3 regions of the Geodermatophilus sp. SYSU D00867 genome follow, and region 1 is predicted to be linked to each of the others. Evidence: riboswitches for the same ligand, from Rfam matches in the RefSeq annotation. Region 1 holds a riboswitch; each other region holds the start of a gene.
What was found. Region 1 has a riboswitch for cyclic di-AMP ahead of ACI8AK_RS07590 (aggregation-promoting factor C-terminal-like domain-containing protein). Riboswitches for the same ligand answer to the same signal wherever they lie in the genome.
Positions count from the first base shown of each region.

Region 2: linked by a shared signal. The riboswitch ahead of ACI8AK_RS00395 (transglycosylase family protein) and the one ahead of ACI8AK_RS07590 (aggregation-promoting factor C-terminal-like domain-containing protein) in region 1 are both predicted to bind cyclic di-AMP.
Region 3: linked by a shared signal. The riboswitch ahead of ACI8AK_RS20615 (C40 family peptidase) and the one ahead of ACI8AK_RS07590 (aggregation-promoting factor C-terminal-like domain-containing protein) in region 1 are both predicted to bind cyclic di-AMP.

Region 1 is NZ_JBJGZC010000006.1:131,674-139,260, reverse strand. It holds gene ACI8AK_RS07610 (hypothetical protein) at 1-221, opposite strand, end outside; gene ACI8AK_RS07605 (DUF72 domain-containing protein) at 288-1,016, opposite strand; gene ACI8AK_RS07600 (SDR family NAD(P)-dependent oxidoreductase) at 1,033-1,872, opposite strand; gene ACI8AK_RS07595 (class I SAM-dependent methyltransferase) at 1,896-2,555, opposite strand; gene ACI8AK_RS07590 (aggregation-promoting factor C-terminal-like domain-containing protein) at 2,563-3,501, opposite strand; cyclic di-AMP (ydaO/yuaA leader) riboswitch at 3,743-3,903, opposite strand; gene ACI8AK_RS07585 (hypothetical protein) at 4,055-4,951, opposite strand; gene ACI8AK_RS07580 (LLM class flavin-dependent oxidoreductase) at 5,211-6,380, shown strand; gene ACI8AK_RS07575 (FMN reductase) at 6,377-7,000, shown strand; gene ACI8AK_RS07570 (AmiS/UreI family transporter) at 6,997-7,587, opposite strand, start outside.
Region 2 is NZ_JBJGZC010000001.1:67,803-75,389, forward strand. It holds gene ACI8AK_RS00385 (o-succinylbenzoate synthase) at 1-361, shown strand, start outside; gene menD (2-succinyl-5-enolpyruvyl-6-hydroxy-3-cyclohexene-1-carboxylic-acid synthase) at 358-2,037, shown strand; cyclic di-AMP (ydaO/yuaA leader) riboswitch at 2,380-2,549, shown strand; gene ACI8AK_RS00395 (transglycosylase family protein) at 2,554-3,708, shown strand; gene ACI8AK_RS00400 (isochorismate synthase) at 3,805-5,079, opposite strand; gene ACI8AK_RS00405 (demethylmenaquinone methyltransferase) at 5,116-5,835, shown strand; gene ACI8AK_RS00410 (phosphoribosyltransferase) at 6,048-6,734, shown strand; gene ACI8AK_RS00415 (geranylgeranyl reductase family protein) at 6,775-7,587, shown strand, end outside.
Region 3 is NZ_JBJGZC010000027.1:28,861-36,447, reverse strand. It holds gene ACI8AK_RS20630 (DEDD exonuclease domain-containing protein) at 1-1,171, opposite strand, end outside; gene ACI8AK_RS20625 (D-alanyl-D-alanine carboxypeptidase family protein) at 1,337-3,067, shown strand; gene ACI8AK_RS20620 (hypothetical protein) at 3,179-3,466, shown strand; cyclic di-AMP (ydaO/yuaA leader) riboswitch at 3,623-3,802, shown strand; gene ACI8AK_RS20615 (C40 family peptidase) at 3,819-5,015, shown strand; gene ACI8AK_RS20610 (M48 family metalloprotease) at 5,186-6,511, shown strand; gene ACI8AK_RS20605 (glycosyltransferase family 4 protein) at 6,508-7,587, shown strand, end outside.

The sequences.
Region 1 (7,587 bases):
AGCTGCCGCTGCGCCCGCACCGACGACGCGATCGACCGCACCTGCGCCGCCGACATCGCCCCGGGCGGCGAGGGCAGCCGCGGCAGCGACAGCCCCGACGGGACGGCGCCGGCGGCCAGCCGGGTGGCCCGGTCGGTGAAGCCGCGCAGCTGCGCCACGAACTCCTCGACCGACCGCGCCACCAGCCCGCCGTCGCGGGGCCTGTCCTCGGACTCGCTCACGCGCACCTCCCCCGGCCCGCCCGCCCCGGTGGGCGGGAACCGGACCCAGTCTCGCGGCTGCGGACCTCAGCCGCCGGTCAGCGCGCGCAGGGTCTCCGCGTTCCGGACCGCGTGGCCGTACCCGTCGTTGTTGAAGTACGCGTAGACGTCGCGCCCCTGCCCGGCCCACTCGCCGATCCGGTCGGCCCACCAGCGCAGGTCGGCGTCGGGGTAGGAGCCGGCGTACAGGTGCGCGGCGTCGGGCCCGTGCAGCCGGACGTAGACGAACGGCGCCGTCGCGCGCAGCACGCACGGCAGGCCGGCGCCGCTCATCACACAGTAGGCGGCGCCGTGCCGCTCGAGCAGCGCGAACACGCCGTCGTCGTGCCAGCTGGGGTGCCGGAACTCCACGGCCACCCGCATCCAGTCCGGCAGCAGGCCGAGGAAGTGGTCGAGCCGGGCGTCGTCGCGGGCGGCGGCCGGGTGCAGCTGGACCAGCAGCACCGCCCGCCGGGGCCCCAGCTCGTGCCAGGCCGCGGTCATCCGCTCGACCCAGGCCTCCGGGGCGTACAGCCGCTTGGCGTGGGTCAGCCCGCGCGGGGCCTTGACCGACAGCCGGAAGCCCTCGGGCAGGCGCTGCCGCCACCCGGCGAAGGTCGCGGTGCGCGGCCAGCGGTAGAAGCTGGCGTTGAGCTCGACGGTGCCGAACCGGCGGACGTAGTGGGCCAGCCGGTCGCGGGACGGCGTCCCCGGCGGGTACAGGACGTCCTCCCAGTGGTCGTAGCTCCAGCCCGACGTGCCGACGTGGACGGCCACCGGCGCCCCTGCGCGGTCAGGCCCGGCGCAGGGCGGCCAGGCGGGTGGCGGCGGCGAGCACCCTCCCGTACGAGCCGGGCGCCAGGCGCACCAGGACGTCCGGGACGACGGCGCTGGCGCCGATGAGCAGCCGCGGCCGGCGCCGCTCCACCGCGTCGACGATCCGCTGCGCGGCGCGGCCGGCCGGGTACCGCAGCAGCCTGGCGAACTCCCGCTTGCCCCGCTCGGCCTCCGCCGGGTCCGCGCCACTGGCGACACGGGCGGTCTCGGCGATGCGGGTCGCGATGCCACCGGGGTGCACGCTGGTCACGCCGACGCCGTCCTCGGCCAGCTCGTGCCGCAGCGCCTCGGTGAACCCGCGGACGGCGAACTTGCTCGACGCGTACGCCGCCTGCCCGGCCGGCGCCATGAGCCCGAACAGGCTGGAGACGTTCACCAGGTGCGACCCGGGGTGCGCCTGGAGCGTCGGCAGCAGCGCGTGGGTGAGCCGGACGGTGGCGCGGAAGTTGACGTCCACGACCCACTCGAACTCCTCGAGGGTCACCTGGTCGAACCGCCCGCCCAGCGCGACGCCGGCGTTGTTGACCAGCAGCGTCGTCCCCGGGTGGTCCGCGACGACCCGGTCGGCGGCCGCGCGCAGCTGCCCGGCGTCGGCGAGGTCGGCGACGACGGTGGCCACCGACCGGCCCGGGGAGGCCGCGCGCACCGCCGCCGCGACGCCCTCGAGCCGCTCGGCGTCGCGGTCGAGCAGCACGAGGTCGTTGCCGCGGGCGGCCAGCCGCGGGGCGAGCGCGGCGCCGATGCCGCTGGCCGCCCCGGTGACGACGGCGGTACCGGTGAAGGCGTAGGGGCGCACGCGGCGACCGTATCCGGCGGCGCTCAGGGCAGCCGCCACACCGTCGTCCGGCGCAGCCCGGGCCCCTCCGTCTCGGGGACCTCGTACACCGCGGCCGACTCCAGCCGCTCGTGCGGGAGGTACGGGCGGCCGGGGTCGCCGACGAGTACCTCGCAGCCGCGGGCCCGCGCCCGGTCGAGGAAGGGCAGCACCCGCCCGGTCATCTCCCGGTCGTAGCAGACGTCCCCGGCGACGACGACGTCGACGGCGGGCGGCTCGCGGTCCAGCACGTCGCCGGTGACGCTGATGCCCGCGACGCCGTTGAGGCCGGCGTTGACGCCGACCGCCGTCCGGGAGAACGGGTCGACGTCGCTGGCCAGCACCCACCGGGCACCGGCGAGGACGGCGGCGACGGCCACCAGGCCGCTGCCCGACCCGAGGTCGAGCACCGTGCGGCCGGCGACGGTGGCGGGCTCGTCGAGCAGGTGGCGGGCCAGCGCCTGCCCGCCGGGCCAGGCGGCGGCCCAGAACGGCGGCTCCTCGCCCGCCCCGCCGGCCGCGGTCTCCATCGCCTCCCACAGGGCGACGACGTCGTCGGCGACGTGCAGCCGCACCTCGGGGACGAGCGAGGGCCGGCGCACCTGGGTGTGCGCGCGGACGAACCCCGCGGGCACCACCCGGGTGGCCGGCCCTCGATGGATCACGTGTCGATCAGTACCAGCCGGTGGCCTGGCTGTGCGCCCAGGCGTCGCACGGCGAGCCGTAGCGCTCCTCGATGTAGATCAGGCCGGCGTCGATCTGGCGGTAGCCGTCGGAGGTCTTGGCGATCCCGGTGCTGGCCCAGGTGGAGTCCAGGAACTGCGGGATGCCGTAGGCGGTGCTGGTGGGGTTCTGGGCGTTGGGGTTCCAGCCGCTCTCCTTGCCCCACAGCTTCTCCAGGCAGGAGAACTGCTCGCCGCTGCCGACCTTGCTCAGCGCGTAGTCCTTGAAGGAGCCGGAGGGCGCGGCGGGCGCGGCCTCCTCGGCGGCCTCCTCGGCGGCCTGCTCCTCGGCGGCCTGCTGCGCGGCCGCGGCCTCGGCGGCGGCCTGCGCCTCGGCGGCCTGGCGGGCGGCCTCCTGCTCCGCGGCGACGCGGGCGGCCTCCTGCTCGGCGGCGACGCGGGCGGCCTCGGCCTCGGCGGCCTGGCGGTCGCGCTCGGCCTGCTCGGCGGCGAGCTGTGCGTGGGCGGCACCGGCCTCCTGCGCGCTGCGCTCGGCGCGCGAGGCGGCGATGTCGGCCAGCGACGTCAGGTCGGGGGCGGTCGCGGCCTGCTGCTCGGGGATGCCCAGCTCGTCGGCGACGCTGACCGCGGTGCCGGCGGTGTCGGTACCGGCGGAGGCGGCGGGGCCGCTGGTGGAGACGACGCCGACGATCAGCGCGCCGGCGGCGGCGGCGCCGAGCAGGAGGGCCGGGCGGCGCGGGCCCAGCGGCGGGCCGCCGCGGCGGAACAGGCGCCGGCGGGCGGGGGCCTCGGCGGCGTCCGCGACCGCGGGCAGCTCGCGGGTGGCGGTGCCGGCCGTGGTCTCGGCGGCGGTGTCGGGGGTGTCGGCGGTGGCGAGCTCGACGGTCGCGGGGGCGTCGGCAGGCGTGTTCGGGACGTGGCGGGACATGAGGGGGTGAGGGCTCCGAGGGAGAGTGCGCGCGGCAGCGGGCCCGGAGGCGGACCTCGGGCATGCGCGTGCGGCGCGGGGCTACGGGTGTCGCGGACTACGGGGTCCCCGGCGACGTCGTCGCAGGGAGCGGCAGGGCAGGGGCGGCCGGCGTCAGGCGGACGCGGGAGCGCGGTGTGCGCGCGGGCAGCTGCACCTGCGGGCCGCTTCGGCCCGGAGGCGGGGCATGCGGGGACTCTCCGTTTCTTCCGTGAGCCGCCTACCGAGTTAGCTGACGGGTTCGGGCGGGAAGGAGCCCTACGCGCGCCGGGCCGGAGCTCGGCGGGCGCGATTCACCCCAGTACTGCGGTGGGTCCCCGGCTCGCGTCCACGGGCGCGGACACGACTCGGCGGCGTCCGGCCGGGCTCCCCAGGACGGGGACCTGACGACCAGCCGGACGTCAGCCACCGTACGGTCGTTACCGGTTCGTGACAACCGCCGGGGCCGGAGGTGCGGCCGTGACGGGTGGGGCGGACCCCCTCGTCCCGGAACCCGCCCCCGCGTCGCCGCTGGTCAGGAGGCCGCGGCCACCTCGGGCCGGCCGGGCCCGTGCAGCGGTGTCACGTCGGACACGTCCGTCCCGGACGACGCCGGACGCGACTCCGCCCGGAGTCCACCGGCGGACTCCTCCAGTCGGGCCAGCCCCCGCTTGTCGCCGAGGGCGGGGACGTCGTCGGGCACGACGCCGGTGACGACGGCGAGCGCCTCGTCCAGCTGCCCGGTCAGCAGGCGCAGCCAGTCGCGCGCCCGGTCGCGCTCGTCGCGCAGGGGCTCGAGCTCGGCCTCGACGGCGTGCCGGCGCTCGAGCGCCTCGGCGTCGGCCCGCGCCCGTGCCGCGGCGGCCTCGCGGTCCCGCCGCTCGCGCTCCGCGGCGGCCGCCTCCTCCAGCCGGGCCGCCTCGCGGCGCGCGGCCTCGAGGACGGCGGCGGCCTCGCTGCGGGTCTGCTCGCGGGCGGCGAGCACCGCCTCGCGCATCTCGGCCACCCCGGACAGCCGGGCCTGCGCCTCGGCGAGCGCCTCGGCGCGGATCCGCCCGGCCTCCTCCTCGGCGGCGGCCGTCAGCGCGGCGGCCTCCTCCTCGGCCCGCCGCACGATCGCGGCCGCGTCCTCGGGGCCGGGCAGGCTCTGCCGCTCGCGGACCAGCTGGGCCAGCCGCCGGCGGGCGTTCTGCAGCTCGGCCGACGCGGCGGCGTAGCGGCTGAGCAGGTGCTCGTTCTCCCGGCGCAGGACCAGCAGCTCGGTCTCGGCCCAGGCGACGTAGTCGTCCACCTGCACGCGGTCGTAGCCGCGGACCGCCCCGGTGAACACCGGCCCGGTGCCCAGCAGGCCGTCGAGCCCACGTCCCGGAGGCGGCTCCGCGGTGCCGTCCCCGGTCCCGTCGGGAGCAGCTCCCCGTCCCCGCAGCGACATCCCGGTTCCCCCTCGGTGCGCCGTCCGATCCGGCCCCCCACCGGCGCGCCGGTCGGGGGTGATCACAGAGTTCCACCCGTCGGGTGCGGCCGGACGGGTCGACACGGACGCGCGCGGGGCGTCCGGACCGGTCGCGCCCGGACGTGCCGGGCCGGTCACCGAGCGCGGTCGAGAGGTCTCAGTACGGTCACGGAGGCGCCGGGAATGCCCGGCGGGGGCAGGTCGTTGGGCCGGGTACAGTAGTTGCACTCTCAACCACATGGAGCACGAGATGCAGTTCGGGGTCTTCACGGTCAGCGACGTCACGACCGACCCGACGACGGGGCGGACGCCGAGCGAGGCGGAGCGGATCAAGGCCGTCGTCACCATCGCGAAGAAGGCCGAGGAGGTGGGCCTCGACGTCTTCGCGCTCGGTGAGCACCACAACCCGCCGTTCTTCTCGTCCTCCCCCACGACCACGCTGGCCTACGTCGCGGCGCAGACCTCCCGGCTGCAGCTGTCGACGTCGACCACGCTGATCACCACCAACGACCCGGTGAAGATCGCCGAGGACTACGCGATGCTGCAGCACCTCGCGGACGGCCGCGTCGACCTGATGATGGGCCGCGGCAACACCGGCCCGGTCTACCCGTGGTTCGGTCAGGACATCCGCAACGGCATCCCGCTGGCGGTGGAGAACTACGCGCTGCTGCGCCGGCTGTGGGACGAGGAGGTCGTGGACTGGCAGGGCCGGTTCCGCACCCCGCTGCAGGGCTTCACCTCCACCCCGCGGCCGCTGGACGGCGTCCCGCCGTTCGTGTGGCACGGCTCGATCCGCTCGCCGCAGATCGCCGAGCAGGCCGCCTACTACGGCGACGGCTTCTTCCACAACCACATCTTCTGGCCGAAGGAGCACACCCAGCGGATGGTGGAGTTCTACCGGTCCCGGTTCGAGCACCACGGCCACGGCGCCGCCGACCAGGCGATCGTCGGCCTCGGCGGGCAGGTGTTCATGCGGAGGAACAGCCAGGACGCCGTCGCCGAGTTCCGGCCCTACTTCGACAACGCGCCGGTCTACGGGCACGGGCCCTCGCTCGAGGACTTCTCCCGGGAGACGCCGCTGACGGTGGGCAGCCCGCAGCAGGTCGTCGAGCGCACCCTCGGCTTCCGCGACTACGTCGGCGACTACCAGCGGCAGCTGTTCCTGATCGACCACGCCGGCCTGCCGCTGAAGACCGTGCTCGAGCAGCTGGACCTGCTCGGCGAGGAGGTCGTGCCGGTGCTGCGCCGCGAGTTCGCCGCGCTCAAGCCGGCGCACGTGCCCGACGCCCCGACCCACGCCGCCCGGGTGGCGGCGCGCGGCGGCGCGCAGGACTCCACGGTGTACGCCGCGGGTGACGACGTCACCGGCCGTGCCGACGACGCCCGCGAGGAGGTGTCCGTCCGATGACCACCCGCACCCTGGCCGTCGTCAGCGCGGGGCTCGGCGTCCCGTCGTCGACCCGGCTGCTGGCCGACCGGCTCGCGGCGGCGACCGTCGCCGCGCTGCGCGAGCGCGGCGAGGACGCCACCGTCGAGGTCGTCGAGCTGCGCGAGCACGCCCGCGACGTCGCGGACGCGCTCGTCACCGGCTTCCCCAACGCCGCGCTGCGCGCGGCGGTCGCGACGGTGACCGGCGCGGACGCGGTCATCGCGGTCACGCCGGTGTTCACCGCCTCCTACAGCGGCCTGTTCAAGTCCTTCGTCGACGTGCTGGACAAGGACGCGCTCACCGGCACGCCGGTGCTGCTCGCGGCGACCGCCGGCACCGCCCGGCACTCGCTGGTGCTCGAGCACGCCGTGCGGCCGCTGTTCAGCTACCTGCGCGCGGTGACCGTGCCGACGGCGGTCTTCGCGGCGAGCGAGGACTGGGCCGGCGGGGACGGCGCCGGCCAGGAGCTGGCCGCGCGGATCACCCGCGCGGCCGGCGAGCTGGCCGACGTCGTCACGGGCCGGCCGGCGGCGGCCCGCCCGGCCGACCCGTTCACCGACGTCCCCTCCTTCGAGGACCTCCTCCGGGGCACCGCCTAGGACCGGTCCTGGACCGGCGCCTGGGACGACCCGCCGCCGCGCGGGTCGGCGGGCCGCGCCGTGTCGCGCTCGGGGGCCTGCCGGGCGACCGGCACGCCCTCCGGCGCGGCCGGCGGCCCGGCCGGCACCGGCGCGGCCGGCGGGACGGCCGGCTGCGGGCGGCCCCGCAGCCGCGGGTACGCCAGCACCAGGCTGGCCGCCAGGACGATGGCCAGGATGACCGCCCACGTGCCGGTGTAGTCGGCCCAGGAGCCGGTGAGCAGCAGGAACGCGGGCAGGGCGGCGGTGAGCAGCCCGGCGACGACGGCGATCGCGCCCGTGTAGCGGGTGAACTCCTCCCGCTTCAGCCCCAGGACGACGAAGAACAGCGCCCAGAGCACCGCCCAGTACAGCCAGATGACGCCGAAGCCCGGGTCCCGCGGCTCGACGTAGAAGAAGTTCAGCCCGGCGTACACCAGCGCGCACGCCGCCACGAACGCCGAGAACCAGCCCAGCCCCGTGCCGTCGAGGCCGGCGAGCAGGTTGATCCCCACGTACAGGTACGTGAAGCCGAACAGGTAGAGGCCCGACGCGGCCAGGATCGTGGC
Region 2 (7,587 bases), on a different contig from region 1:
CGACCTGCGGGAGGCCGGCGACGTCGTCGTCCTCAAGGTGCAGCCGCTCGGCGGCGTGCGGGCCGCGCTGCGCGTGGCCGAGGCGCACGGGCTGCCGTGCGTGGTCTCCTCCGCGCTGGAGTCCTCGGTGGGCATCGCCGCGGGGGTCGCGCTGGCCGCCGCGCTGCCCGAGCTGCCCTTCGCCTGCGGCCTGGCCACGGTCGCCCTCCTGGACGGCGACGTCACCGACGCCCCGCTGCTGCCGGTGGACGGCGCACTGCCGGTGACCCGGCCCGACCCCGGCCGGCTGGACGCCGTGACCGCGCCGGGCGACGTCACCGCCCGCTGGACGGAGCGGCTGGGCGCGGTGCTGGCCGCGTGAACCCCTCCACCGCGCTGGCCCGCGTGCTGGTCGACGAGCTGGTCCGCGGCGGCGTCCGCGAGGCCGTCGTCGCGCCCGGCTCCCGCTCGGCGCCGGTCGCCCTGGCGCTGGCCGCCGCCGAGCGGGCCGGCGTCCTGCGGCTGCACGTGCGCATCGACGAGCGCACGGCGTCCTTCCTCGCCCTGGGCCTGGCCCGCGCGTCCGGCCGGCCGGTGCCGGTGCTCACCACCTCCGGGACGGCGACCGCGCACCTGCACGCCGCCGTCCTCGAGGCCGACGTCAGCGGGGTGCCGCTGCTGGCGCTGACCGCCGACCGGCCGCCGGAGCTGCGCGGCACCGGCGCCAACCAGACGATCGAGCAGCCGGGCCTGTACGGCGGCGCGGTGCGCTGGGCGGCCGACGTCGGCGTGCCCGAGGCCGGCCGCGAGGCCGCGCAGAACCGCTACTGGCGCTCGGTGGTGTCCCGGGCACTGCTCGCGGCCACCGGCGTCCTGTCCGGCGACCCCGGGCCGGTGCAGTTGGACCTGCCCTTCCGCGACCCGCTGCTGCCCGAGGAGGAGCCCGGCCCGCTGGCGGGCCCGTGGGCCGGCCGGGACGGTGGCGCGCCGTGGACCGCCGGCGCGTCCGCGCCCGCCGCGGCCGCACCGATCGCCGACGGCCCGCGCACGCTCGTCGTCGCCGGGGACGGGCCCGACGCCGCCGGCCGGGCGTGGGCGGCCGGCGCCGCCGCGGCCGGCTGGCCGGTGGTCGCCGAGCCGAGTGGCGGGGCGTGGACCGACGGCGCGGTGCGCGGCGGGGCGCTGCTGCTCGGCGTGCCCGGCTGGCTGGACGCGCACCGGCCCGACCGGGTGGTCGTCGTCGGCCGGCCGACGCTGTCCCGGCCGGTGTCCGCGCTGCTGGCCGACCCGCGGGTGCGCGTGGAGACCGTGGTCGCCGGGCCGCGCTGGCCCGACGCCGGCCGCTCCGCCGCGCTGGTCACCCGCGCCGCCCCGCCGGCCGGGCCGCCCTGCGACCCCGGCTGGTCCGCCGCCTGGCGCGCGGCCGCGGACCGGGTGGGCGCCGCCGTCGACGCCGCCCTGGACGCCGCGCCCGGGCTGACCGCCGCCCGGCTGGCCCGCGACGTCGTCGCCGCGCTGCCGCCGGGGGCGCTGCTGGTGCTCGGCTCCTCCACGCCGGTGCGCGACGTCGACCGGCTCGCCGTCCCGCGCGGCGACGTCGCCGTGCTCGCCAACCGCGGCGTCGCCGGCATCGACGGCACGGTGTCCACCGCCGTCGGCGCCGCGCTGGTCCACGGCGGGCCGGCGGTGGCGCTCATGGGCGACCTGACGTTCCTGCACGACCTGCAGGGGCTGCTCACCGGCGAGGGCGAGCCGCGCCCGGACCTCACCGTGGTGGTGCCCGACAACGACGGGGGCGGGATCTTCGCCCAGCTGGAGCCCGGGCGGCCGGCGTACGCCCACGACTACCGGCGGGTGTTCGGCACGCCGCACGGGCGGGACCTGGTCGCCGTCGCGGCGTCCCTGGGGTGGGAGGCGGTGGCGGTGACCACGCCGGAGGAGCTCGCCGCCGCGCTGGCGCGCGGCGGGCCGCGGGTGGTCGTCGCCCGCACCGACCAGCGCGCGGAGGCCGACCTCGCCGTCGCCCTGCGGGAGGCCGCGGGCCGCGCGCTGGCCTGACCGGTCCGAGGAGCGCCGGAGAGGGCCCGGGCACGGCCCGGGAGCTCGTCCCAGGCCCTCGTGACGGGCCGGTCCGGCACGCGTTCCCGGTGGCCTTCGTCACGGGACCCGGCGCGGACGCGGCGGGGACGGCGCGACCCCGGCAGGGCCCGATCGTGCGCGGCGAGCAGCGGGTTCCGTTACCCGCGCGGTGGTCACGCCGACGTCACGCCGTACCCCACACGCCCCGGCCGAACCGCCGTGTGACCGCCGTCACGACGACAGTCGACATGACGACACGTAACGTTTTGGCTGCGCTCAGCGAACACAGAGCGCGGCGCCGGTCCGCCAAACCCTGCCCACCGGTCGCCCACGTCAACTCCCAGGGCAGGGGTGGGGGACCCACTCTTCCGGCGCGCGACGGCCTACGGGGGCCTGTCGGAGCGCGCCTCGGGGTGAAGCCGCGGACCGCGGCCGGGCACCGATCGCCCGAACCCGACAGCTCACCTCGCCGGCGGTGATCGGGAGATCATCACCATGCCCAAGCACCGCGCACCCCGCTACGTCCGCACCAAGAAGGTCATCGCCAAGGCCCCTGTCGCCGCCGGCGCCGCCGCCGTCGGTCTGGGCGTCCTGAGCTCGCCGGCCTCCGCCTCCACCACCCACGACTGGACCGGCGTCGCCCAGTGCGAGTCCAGTGGCAACTGGAGCATCAACACCGGCAACGGCTACTACGGCGGGCTGCAGTTCAGCCAGTCCACCTGGGCCGCCTTCGGGGGCACCGACCTCGCCCCGCGCGCCGACCTCGCCACCCCGGCCGAGCAGGTCCAGATCGCCGAGGCCGTCCTGGCCGGCCAGGGCGTCGGCGCCTGGCCGACCTGCGGCAAGTACCTGACCGACGGCACCACCGCGGCCGCCGCCGAGGCGCCGGCCGCTCCCGCCGAGCAGGCCGCCCCGGCCGCCGAGGCCCCGGCCGCTCCGGCCGAGCAGCCGGCCGCCGAGCAGGCCGCCCCGGCCGAGCAGGCCGAGGTCAGCACCGAGGAGTACACCGTCCGCTGGCGGGACACGGTGGCGAAGATCGCCGCCGCCCACGGCCAGAGCTGGCGGGAGCTCTACGAGCGCAACGTCGACGTCATCGGCGGCAACCCGAACCGGATCTACCCCGGTCAGGTGCTGGCGCTCAGCGGCTCGACCGCCGCCCCGGCCGAGGCCGCTGCGGCTCCCGCCGCCGAGGCCGCCCCGGCCCCGGTCGCCGCCGCCGGCGAGGCGGCGCCCGCCGCCACCCCGCCGATCGCCGAGGCCGCCCCGCAGGTCGCGCAGGCCTCGGTCGTCGCCGAGATCACGAACACCGCCGGCGCGATCCACGAGGCCGTGCAGGCGGCGGCGAACGCCGTCGTCAGCAACGTCCCGGGCGCCGCGGACATCACCCTCGGCGGCACGCGGGCCAGCGCGGTCGACCCGGACGGTCACCCCTCCGGCAAGGCGCTGGACTACATGGTCATGTCCGACGCCGCCCTCGGCGACGCGATCGCCCAGTACCACGTCGACCACTGGGACGAGCTCGGCGTCGAGTACGTCATCTGGCAGCAGCGCATCCTGACCTCGCCCGACGGCGCCTGGAAGGCGATGGAGGACCGCGGCGGCGCGACCGCCAACCACATGGACCACGTGCACGTGAACTACGTGGGCTGACCTCCGCCTCACCCGACGAGGGCCCCGACCGCGCGCCGCGGCCGGGGCCCTCGTCGTTCCCGGGGCAGGACGGCGGCCGGCCGGGAGCGGGCCGGCTCAGCCCTCGAGCGCGGCCTGGAAGGCGGCGAACTTCGACTGGGTCTCGGCGAGCTCGGCCGCCGGGTCGGAGCCGGCGACGATGCCGCAGCCGGCGAACAGCCGGGCCGAGCACGGGTCGTCGTCGACCAGTTGCGCGCAGCGGAGGGCCAGCCCGAACTCGCCGTCCCCGCGGGCGTCGAGCCAGCCCACCGGCCCGGCGTAGCGGCCGCGGTCCATGCCCTCCAGCTCGGCGATGACCCCGGCGGCGGCCTCGGGCGGGGTGCCGCAGACGGCGGCGGTGGGGTGCGCGGCGTCGACCAGCTCCAGCAGCCCGGCGCGGCCGCGGGCGCCCGAGCGGCGCTGGGTGCCGACGACGTCGGTGGCCAGGTGCCGCACGTTGGGCAGCGTGAGCAGCGAGGGCTGCTCCGGCACCGACAGCGCGGTGCAGAACGGGTCGAGCGCCCGCACGAGCGAGTCGACGGCGAGGGCGTGCTCGGCGCGGTCCTTGGCGCTGGCCAGCAGGCCGGCCGCGAGCCGCTCGTCCTCGGCGCCCGCGCCGCGCGGGGCGGTGCCGGCCAGCACCCGCGCCGACAGCTGCCGGCCGGTGCGGCGCAGCAGCAGCTCGGGGGTGGCGCCGAGCAGCCCGTCGACGGCGAAGGTCCAGCAGTCGGGGAAGCGGGCGGCCAGCCGGTCGAGCAGGCGGCGGGGGTCCAGCGGCACGTCGGCGGTGACCAGCAGGTCGCGCGCGAGCACCACCTTGGCGAGGTCACCGGCGCCGATGCGGCCGATCGCGGCGGACACCGCGCCGCACCACGAGGCGGGGTCGAGCGCGCCGTCGGCGTAGCGCAGCCGCCCCGGCGCGGGGGTCAGCGGCTCGCGGGCCGCCGCCAGCACGTCGCCCGGGTCGGCGTCGCCGGTCGTGGTCACCCAGGCGACGCCGTCGCGGCGGCCGACGACGACCTCGGGGACGACGAACACCGACGTCTCCCGCGCGGGGTCGAACGCGACGCTCGCGAACACGACCGGCCCGGAGCCGGGCACGCCCACCTCGTCGTCGACGGCGAGGGCGGCGCTGCGGTCGGCCCACCAGGCGGCGGCCTCGGCCAGCGCGCCGGCACCGGAGACCTCGAGGCGGTCCGCCTCGCCCCAGCCGACCAGGCCCTCGCCGCGGCGCACCCAGGACAGCGCGCCCTCGCGCGGCAGCAGCGCCAGCAGGTCGGGGGAGTCGGGCAGCGCGACCGTGGTCACGGCGGGCGCGGCGGCGTCCGGGGTGGTCACCGCCGCTGCCGTCACGTCCCCCAGCGTAGGCAGCCGGTAGCGTCGTCCGCCGTGGCAGACCGGCGAGACAGCGCACACACCGCCGGGTCGAGGGCCGGGCTGGACAAGCAGCCGCACGAGGTCGCGGCCATGTTCGACGGCGTCGCCCGCCGCTACGACCTCACCAACACCGTGCTCTCCGGCGGTCGCGACGCCGCCTGGCGGCGGGCCACCCGCGAGGCGCTGGGCGCCCGGCCGGGGGACCTCGTCCTCGACGTCGCCGCCGGCACCGCCGTCTCCACGGTGGAGCTCGCCGCCGGGGGCGTGCGCGCCGTCGCCTGCGACTTCTCCCAGGGGATGCTGCTGGCCGGCGCGGGACGGCCGGTGCCCAAGGTGGCCGGCGACGCGATGGCGCTGCCGTTCGCCGACGCGAGCGTCGACGGGCTGGTCGTCTCCTTCGGCCTGCGCAACGTGGCCGACCCCGACGTCGCGCTGCGCGAGTTCGCCCGGGTCGTCCGGCCGGGCGGGCGGCTCGTCGTCTGCGAGTTCTCCAGCCCCACCTGGAAGCCGTTCCGCACCGTCTACACCGAGTACCTCATGCGGGCGCTGCCGCGGATCGCCCGCGCGGTGAGCAGCAACCCCGACGCCTACGTCTACCTGGCCGAGTCGATCCGCGCCTGGCCCGATCAGCCGGCGCTCGCCGCCCGCATCCAGGCCGCCGGGTGGACCGACGTCGCCTGGCGCAACCTCACCGGCGGCGTCGTCGCGCTGCACCGCGCCGTCCGCCCCTGACGGGCCGCCGGCGAGGGCTCCCGCGGCACGCCCACGGGGATAGCGTCGCCGCATGACGACACCGACACCGATGCCCGAGCCGCCCGGTCCGTCGCCGTCCCCGGTCGACCCGATCTCCCCGCCGTCGCCGGCCCCGCTGCCGCAGCCGAGCCCCACCGACCCGAGCGCCCCGCCGCCGTCGGGACCCCAGCCCGTCTGACCCGGGCCGCGCGGTGGACGGCCGCCCGTACCGCGACCGGCGCGACGCCGGCCGGCAGCTCGCCGCGCGCCTGACCGACCCCGCCCGTCCCCCCGCCGTGCCGCTCGGCCCCGACGCGCTCGTCCTCGGCCTGCCCCGCGGCGGCGTCCTGGTCGCGGCCGAGGTCGCGGCGGCGCTCGGCGCGGAGCTCGACGTGGTCGCCGTCCGCAAGCTCGGCCTGCCCGAGCGGCCGGAGCTGGCCATGGGCGCGCTGGCCGCGGTGGGGGAGACCGTCGAGAGCGTCCGCAGCGAGTCCGTCCTCGCCCGCAACCCCGTCGGACCGGCCGCCGCGGACGAGGTGCGCCGCTCCGAGCTCGCCGAGCTGCGCCGGCGCCAGCTCGCCTACCGCGGCGACCGGCCGCCGCCCGCGCTCGCCGGCCGCACCGCCGTCCTCGTCGACGACGGGCTGGCCACCGGCTCCACCATGCGCGCCGCCCTCGCCGCGGTCCGCGCGGCCGGCCCCGCCGCGGTCGTCGTCGCGGTGCCCGTCGGGGCGCCCGACGTGTGCGCCGACCTGTCCGTGCTGGCCGACGAGGTCGTCTGCCCGGTCACCCCGCACCCGTTCGGCGCGGTGGGCCGCTACTACGACGACTTCGGCGAGACGTCCGACGACGAGGTGCGCGCCGCGCTCGCCGGCGGCTCCGGCGGGGGGCCCGCCTAGGCTCGGGACGACCGCAGACCGAGCACCGAGGGGGCCGCGCGTGACGAGTCCGACCGCCGGGGGCAGCGCCGACGTCGTGGTGGTCGGTGCGGGGCCGGCCGGGTCGGCCGCGGCCTGGACGCTGGCCACCGCCGGGCTCGACGTCGTCGTGCTGGAGAAGGCGCGCTTTCCGCGGGAGAAGGTCTGCGGCGACGGCCTGACCCCGCGCGCGGTGAAGGCGCTCGACGAGATGGGGATCGACGTCTCCCCGGAGGCCGGCTGGGTGCGGCACCGGGGCCTGCGGGTCTTCGGCGGCGGCCGGGTCGTCGAGGTCGACTGGCCGCAGCTGTCCTCCTGGCCCGGCTACGGGCTCATCCGGCCGCGGAAGGACCTCGACCCGATGCTCGCCGAGCACGCGGTGGCCGCCGGCGCCCGGCTCGAGCAGGAGGTCACCGTCACCGGCCCGTTGCTGGACGACGCCGGCCGGGTCGTGGGCGTGCACGCGCAGGCCGGCCCGGACAGGGAGGCGGTGACCTGGCGGGCGCCGCTGGTCGTCTCCGCGGAGGGCCTGTCCGGCCGGCTGGCCAAGGCGATCGGCCTGACCCGCCGCGAGGACCGCCCGCTCGGCGTCGCCGTCCGCCGGTACGTCGAGACGCCGCGCGGCGAGGACCCCTACCTCGACATCTCCTTCGACCTCTCCGCCGAGGGCCCCACCGCCGACTCGATGCCCGGCTACGGCTGGTCCTTCGGCATGGGCGACGGCACCGCCAACGTCGGCTTCGGCCTGCTCGACACCCGCCGCGGCGGCGAGACCGACGCCCGCACCGTGCTGCGCCGCTGGCTGGCCACCCTGCCGCCGGAGTGGCAGCTGGGC
Region 3 (7,587 bases), on a different contig from region 1:
GGGACAGCCGGGCGGTGCACTGCCGCAGCGGGAGCGCCTCGTGGATGGCGGCGGTGGCCATCTCCGCGGCCCGCCGGTCGGCGAACGGGCCGAGGAAGAGCCCCGCGTCGGGGCGGACCCGCCGCACGGTCGACAGCCGGGGGAAGGGCTCCTCGGTGAGCCGCAGCCACAGCGCGCGCTCGGGGAAGCGGGAGCGGCGGTTGTAGCGCGGCTTGTGCTCGGCGATCAGCCGCAGCTCCCGGACGGCGGCCTCGAGGTCGTGCGCGCACGGGACGGCCTCGACGCGCTGGGCCAGCGCCACCATCTCGGTCATCCGGCTGCGCTGTTCCCCGGAGGAGAAGTAGCTGCGGACGCGGGTGCGCAGGTCGTTCGACGTCCCGACGTACAGCGGCTCCTCGCGCGGCCCGCGGAAGACGTAGACGCCCGGGCCGGACGGGACGCCGTCGGCCAGGTGGCGCTTCCCCCTGCGGACGGGGTCGACCTGGCGGGTGAGCCCGTGCAGCTCCTCCAGCGACGTCACCCCGAGCGGGCCGAGTCGTTCGAACAGGCCGTGGAGGACGTCGACGGTCGCCCGGGCGTCGTCGAGGGCCCGGTGGCAGGGCGAGGTGGAGGCGGAGAAGTAGGGCGCCAGGGTGGCGAGCTTGCAGTTGGGCACCTCGTCGCGGGAGAGCAGCCGCCGCGCGAGGACCGCGGTGTCGACCGAGGCGGCCGCGGGCCACGGCGTGCCGGTCTGCTCGCAGGCCGCCTTCAGGAACCCCAGGTCGAAGGGGGCGTTGTGCGCCACGAGGACGGCGCCGCGGGCGAACTCCAGGAAGGCCGGCAGCACGGCGTCGATCCGCGGGGCGGTGGCGACCATCGCCGTGGTGATCCCGGTGAGCACGCTGATGTAGGGCGGGACCTCGCAGCCGGGGTCGACCAGCGTCTGGAACTCCCCGAGCACCTCGCCGCCGCGCACCTTGACCGCCCCGATCTCGGTGATCGCGCTGTCCTTCGGCGACCCGCCGGTGGTCTCCAGGTCGACGACGACGAAGGTGACGCCGGCCAGTGGCGTGCCGAGGTCGTCGATGCTCGCCTGGACGTAGGGAGTGCGGGGGAGCGGCCGCGCGCCGTGGGCGGGTGCCTGCTCGTGGCGCGGCACCGAGGAGCCCGTGCCGCTGGCGGGGAAGAGCACGGCGGGACGGTAGGCCGGGGGTCGGACAGTCCCGGGGACGCGCGCCCGGGGGAGACCTCGCCCGACCGGGGGACCGGCGGGGCGCGTCGCGCTTGCGGCAGCGGCTCCACGGAGATGACGATCCCCGGGCGGACCGGCGGGGTCCGGAACTGCAGAGGTGGTCCGATGCGCGCGCGTTCCCTGGGGCGCACCCGGCGGGGCGTGGTGTCCGTGCTGGTCACGGCGGTGGTGGCCGTCCTGCTCGCCGCCCCGGCGGCCGCCGCGCCCAGCGACCAGCCCGGCGGGACCAGCGGGGTCCTCGACAGCGAGGCGCTGGACCGGCTGCAGCGGCGCGCCGCCGAGGTCCAGGCCGACCTGCAGCAGCGGCAGACGGAGGTGGCCGCCGCCCGGCAGCAGCTGGCCGACGCGCAGGCCGACGTCGACGCCGCCCGCGCCACGGTCGACGCCGCCGAGGGCGAGCTGGCGCAGCACCGGTCGGTGGTGGCGCGGTACGCGTCGGCGGTCTACCGCGACGGCGGCGCGCTGACCCCGCTGACCGTGCTGCTCACCGGCGGCGACCCGGCCGACGTCGTCGCGGCGCTGGGCTACCTGGAGGCCGTCGACGCGCACACCACGGAGGTGGTCGGTGCCGCCGAGCAGCAGCGGCGGACCGCGGTCGACCGGCAGACCTCCGCCGACGCCGTCCTCGCCGAGGCGCGGCAGCGGGCCGACCGGCTGGCCGCGGAGGTGGCCGAGCTGGAGGCCTCCGCCGACGCGGTCACCGCGGAGCTCGACGTCGCTCTCGGCGACGTCGACCGGCAGCTGTCGGACCTGCAGCGCCAGCAGGTCGACGTCAACACCCAGACGGCGGCCAACTGGCGGGCCTACCTCGGCCAGCTGCGCCAGGCCGGGGTGACCGCGCCGCCGGCGGCCGAGCTGCTCGACCCGGTCCGGGGCCTGCCCGCGGGGCTCACGCCGATCGGCGCGGCCGCCGGCGGCGCGCAGCGCGGCGCCGCGCAGCTGCCGCGCCGGCCGGTGTCGCTGCTCGTGCTGCCCGCCGAGACGCTGGCCGCGGTCACCGCGGCCATGGACGCCCTGGGCCGGCCCTACGCGCCGGGGACGGCCGGCCCGGACTCCTGGGACTGCGGCTCGCTGGTCTCCACCGTCTACCGCGACGCGGGCATCGACCTGCCCGCCGACCAGGCCGGCCTGTTCGCGGTCACCACGCCCGTCGACCCGGCCGACGTCCTGCCCGGCGACCTGGTCTTCCTCGGGACCCCCGAGGCGGGCCTGGGGCACGTCGGCATCGCGCTGGACGCGCAGACCGTGCTCGCCGCCGACGCGCGGGCCGGCGCCGTCGTCGTCCGCCGGCTGCCGGCCGACCAGGTGGTCCACGTCGGGCGGCCGAGCCTCGGCCCGCGGCCGGAGGTGCCCGCCCCCGGTCCGGTCGGCGGAGCCCTGCGGGTCGAGTGCGGCAACACCGTCTACCCGCCGAGCTTCGACGGCGCCCGGGCCTGGGGCGGCTACCCCAACGGCCTCATCCCGCCGAGCGCGCTGTGCCCGATCGGGGTGGGCGGCCACTCGCTGCGCTGCGACGCCGCGGCGGCCTGGCGGGCGATGAGCGCGGCGTTCGCGTCGGCGTTCGGGCAGCCGATCTGCATCACCGACTCCTACCGCACCTACGCCGGCCAGGTCCGCCTGTACGGGGAGAAGCCGGCGCTGGCCGCGGTCCCGGGCACCAGCAACCACGGCTGGGGGCTGGCGGTCGACCTGTGCGGCGGCATCGACGGCTTCGGCACGCCGCAGTACGCGTGGATGGTCGCCAACGCCGGCCGGTTCGGGTGGCTGCACCCGACCTGGGCCGACCCGGGCAACGGCCGCGAGGAGCCCTGGCACTGGGAGTACGCGGGCGGCTGAGCCGGGACTGTCGGTGGCCGTCCCTAGCGTGCTGGTCGACCGACAGGGAGACCCGTCCCGACCGCGGCCCGGCACCGGGCGGCGCGGCCGGGGCACCGGAGGGACACGGCCATGCTCATCGACTGCGACTCGTGCACCGCGCGCGGCGCCGGCTGCGCCGACTGCGTCGTCACCGCCCTGCTGGGCGCCCCGCCCGCGGAGCGGGACACCGGCCCCGTGCTGCTGCCGGTGCCCTCCGTCCCGGCGGCCCGGACGGCGGACGGCGCACTGCCGCGCCCGGGCGTGGTCGTGGAGCTCGACGACGTCGAGCGGCGGGCCGTGCGGGCGCTGGCCGAGGGCGGCCTGGTGCCGCCCCTGCGGCACCGGCCGTCGCGGGACGGGCGCCGGCGCACGGGCTGACCGGCGCGGACACCCGATCGGGTACGCACCGGAGTGGCGCGGCTGCTGACCGTGTGTGTCCTCACAGTTCCCGCACCCCCCGTTTGTCACAACTGCATCACGTCCGTACTGTGGCGCCGTCCGGCCGGGTGGTCGTCACCCGACGCAGGGTGACCTCGGCCGACACCGCCGAGTCACCGGACGCCCTCCCGGAGGTGCGCGAGGTGAGCCGGGGACCCACCGCAGCACTGGGGTGAGTTCTCGCGCGCGCCGGTCCCGACCGGGGCGCGGAGATAGGGCACGTCTTCCCAGCCCGAACCCGTCAGCTAACTCGGTAGGCGGTTGCTGAGGAAGAAACGGAGAGCCGCCGCCCGTGGCGACCCCCCGCCCTGCCCTGGGGCATGCACGCGAGAAGTCCACACCCACCACCCGGATCGCCGGCCTGCACCGCCCGTCGCGGGCCCGCCGCCTCGGCCGGGTCACCTTGGTCGGCACCACCGCCGCGCTGACCCTCACCCTGCTGTCCGGCACCGCGGCCGCCGACCCCGAGCGGGCCGGCACCCCGGAGCAGGCCGCCCAGCTCGCCGCCGAGGCCGGTCACCGGCTCGAGGTCGTCACCGAGCAGGTCAACGAGGCCCGCGAGGTCCTCGCCCAGCAGCAGGCCGCCGCCGACGAGGCCGACCGGGCCGCCGCCGAGGCGCAGGACCGGCTGCAGGACCTCGACGGCCGGATCCGCGAGGTGGCCCGCAGCGCCTACACCGCCGGCAACGGCGACGGCTTCGCCGGGCTCGACCTGCTGATGACCAGCGACTCGGCCGAGGACTTCGTCGCCTCGCTGGCCACCCTCGGCCAGATCGCCGACCACACCACCTCGGTCCTCGACCAGGTGAACGAGGCGGCCGCCGCCGCCCGGCAGGCGCAGGCCGACGCCGAGGCCGCCGAGACCGAGGCGCAGCGCACCCTCGACGGCCTGAGCGCCCAGGAGGCGCAGCTCCAGGGCGACATCGCGGACTACCAGGCGCAGTTCGCCGCGCTCACCGAGGCGCAGCGGCAGGCGGCGCTCGCCGCGCAGGAGGCCGGCCTGGCCGCCGGCGCGCAGGCCGGGCCCAGCGCCGGCGGCGGCGCGGGTGGGGAGAGCGCGCCGGCCACCGCGGGCACGCGGGCCGCGGCCCCCGCTCCGGCCCCGGCCCCGGCGCCGTCGGCGGGCAGCGGCGGCAGCGGTGCCGCGCAGACCGCGGTGCAGACGGCGCTGGCCCAGGTGGGCGACCCCTACGTGTGGGGCGCCGGCGGGCCGAACGCCTTCGACTGCTCGGGCCTGACCCAGTACGCCTACGCCGCGGCCGGCATCAGCCTCCCGCACTCCAGCAGCATGCAGTCGCGCATGGGCACCGCCGTCTCGCGGGCGGACCTGCAGCCGGGTGACCTGATCTTCTACTACAGCCCGGTCAGCCACGTCTCGATGTACATCGGCAACGGCCAGATGGTGCACGCCTCCACGTCGGGGCAGCCGGTGAAGGTCGTGTCGGTCGACTCGATGGGCGGCATCACCGCCATGCGCCGCATCGCCTGACGGAGGACCTCCCCGCCCCCACCGCTCGCGAGCTCCCGGCGGGCCCCTGCAGGGAGGCCGTTCCAGCACGTCGCGAGGCCGAGGGCCGGTGACCCGGACGGGTCGCCGGCCCTCGGCGTCCGCCGGGGGAGCGCACGGTGCGGCACCGGCGCGCGCCTAGGATCGGCCGGGTGGGCAGGGCGGGCGGGACGAGCACCCGCCCCGGCCCCGAGGCCACCCGGCCAGACCGCACCGGCTCCCGCCGGGCCGCGCTGCTGGTCGCGCTCGTGCTCGGCGCGGCGCTCGTCCTCGTCATCGCGCTCCGGACGCCCTGGACGCCGCTGCCCACCCCGCCCGGCGGCGCCTCCCCGGTCACCGACGACGCCGGGCTGCCCGCCGAGGTCGTCCGCCGCGCCGAGGCCCTCGCCGCCGACATCCGTCCCGCGTCGCTGACCAACCTGGTGCTCGGGCTCGCGGTCTCGGCGCTGCTCGGCCTCACCCGCCTGGGCAGCCGCCTGGTCACCGCGGTCGGCCGGGCGGGAGGCCGCCGCTGGCCGCTCACCGTGCTGCTCGGCACGGTCACGCTGGTCGTCGTCGGCCGGCTGGCGACGCTGCCGATCTCCGCCTACGGCGAGGTCGTGCGGCACCGCTACGGGCTGTCCACGCGCTCCTGGCCGCTGTGGCTGCGCGACGTCGCGGTCTCCACCGCCATCGACGCCGGGCTCACCGCCCTGGGCCTGCTGGTGCTCGTCGCGCTGGCCCGCCGCGCCCCCCGCGCCTGGTGGGCGTGGGCGGCCGGCGGCGCGGCCGCGCTGGTCGTCGTCGGCTCCTTCCTCTACCCGGTGGTCATCGAGCCCGCGTTCAACAGCTTCACGCCGCTGCCGGCCGGCGAGCTGCGCACCGACCTGCTCCGGCTGGCCGAGGAGAGCGGCTCCCCGGTCGAGGACGTCCTGGTCGCCGACGCGTCCCGGCGGACGACGTCGCTCAACGCCTACGTGTCCGGGTTCGGCTCGACCCGCCGGGTGGTGCTCTACGACACCCTGCTGGCCGACGTCCCCCCGGACGAGATCGAGTCGATCGTCGCCCACGAGCTCGGGCACGTGGCCACCGACGACGTCCTGACCGGCACGCTCATCGGGGCGCTCGGCGCGGCCGCCGCCGTCGCCCTGCTCGGCTGGCTCCTGACCTGGGCGCCGCTGCTGCGCCGCGCCGGCGCGGACTCGGCGGGCGACCCGCGCGTGGTGCCGCTGGTGCTGCTCCTCGTCGCGGTGGGGTCCCTCGTGTCGACGCCGGTGCAGAACCTCGTCTCCCGGCACGTCGAGGCCCGGGCGGACCTGGCCGCGCTCGACCTCACCCGGGACGCCGCCGCCTTCATCGAGATGCAGCGCCGGCTGGCCGAGACCAACGTCTCCGACCCGAGCCCGCCGGCGCCGTGGCAGTGGTTCTTCGGCTCCCACCCGACGGCGGCCGAGCGGGTCGCGATGGCCGAGGACTGGCTGCGGCTGGGCGACCGGTGAGCGACCGCGGCCGCACGCTCGTCGTCACCAACGACTTCCCGCCGCGGCAGGGCGGCATCCAGACCTTCGTCGCGGCGCTGCTCGAGCGCCGCCCGCCGGACTCCCTCGTCGTGCTGGCCTCCCGCTCACCGGGCTGGGAGGCGTACGACGCGCGGCTGCCCTACCGGGTGGTCCGGCAGCGGACGGCGGTGCTGCTGCCCACGCCGGCGACCGCCCGGGCCGCGACGGCCCTGGCCGCCGAGCACGGCTGCGACACCGCCTTCTTCGGCGCGGCCGCGCCGCTGGGCCTGCTGGCGCCCACCCTCCGCGACGCCGGGGTGCGGCACCTGGTCGGCGCCACCCACGGGCACGAGACGGGCTGGGTGGCGCTGCCCGGCGCCCGCCGGCTCATGCGCCGCATCGCCGGCGGCCTGGACGTGCTGACCTACATCAGCGAGTACACCCGCAGCCGCCTGGAGCCGGCGCTCGGCGGGTGCACCCGGCTGGCGCAGCTGTCGCCCGGGGTCGACGTCGACCGGTTCACCCCCGCGGTCGACGGCACCGCGGTGCGGCGGCGGCACGGGCTGGGGGAGTCGCCGGTCGTCGTCTGCGTGTCCCGGCTGGTGCCGCGCAAGGGGCAGGACGTGCTCGTGGCCGCCTGGCCGCAGGTCCTCGCGCGGCACCCGGGCGCGCGGCTCCTGCTGGTCGGCGGCGGCCCGGACGAGGCCCGGCTGCACCGCGCGGTGGCCGACCGGCGGCTCGGCGACTCGGTGCTGCTCACCGGCCCGGTGACCCCGGACCGGCTGCCCGAGCACTACGCGGCGGGGGACGTGTTCGCCATGCCCTGCCGCACCCGCCGCGGCGGCCTGGACGTCGAGGGCCTGGGCATGGTCTACCTGGAGGCCGCCGCCGTCGGGCTGCCCGTCGTCGCGGGCACCTCGGGCGGGGCGCCGGAGGCGGTGCGCGACGGCGAGACCGGCACGGTCGTCCCCGACCCGCGCTCCCCGGACGCGGTCGCCGCCGCGGTCACCGCGCTGCTCGACCACCCGGCCCGGGCGCGGGCCATGGGCGCCGCCGGGCGGGCGTGGGTGGAGCGG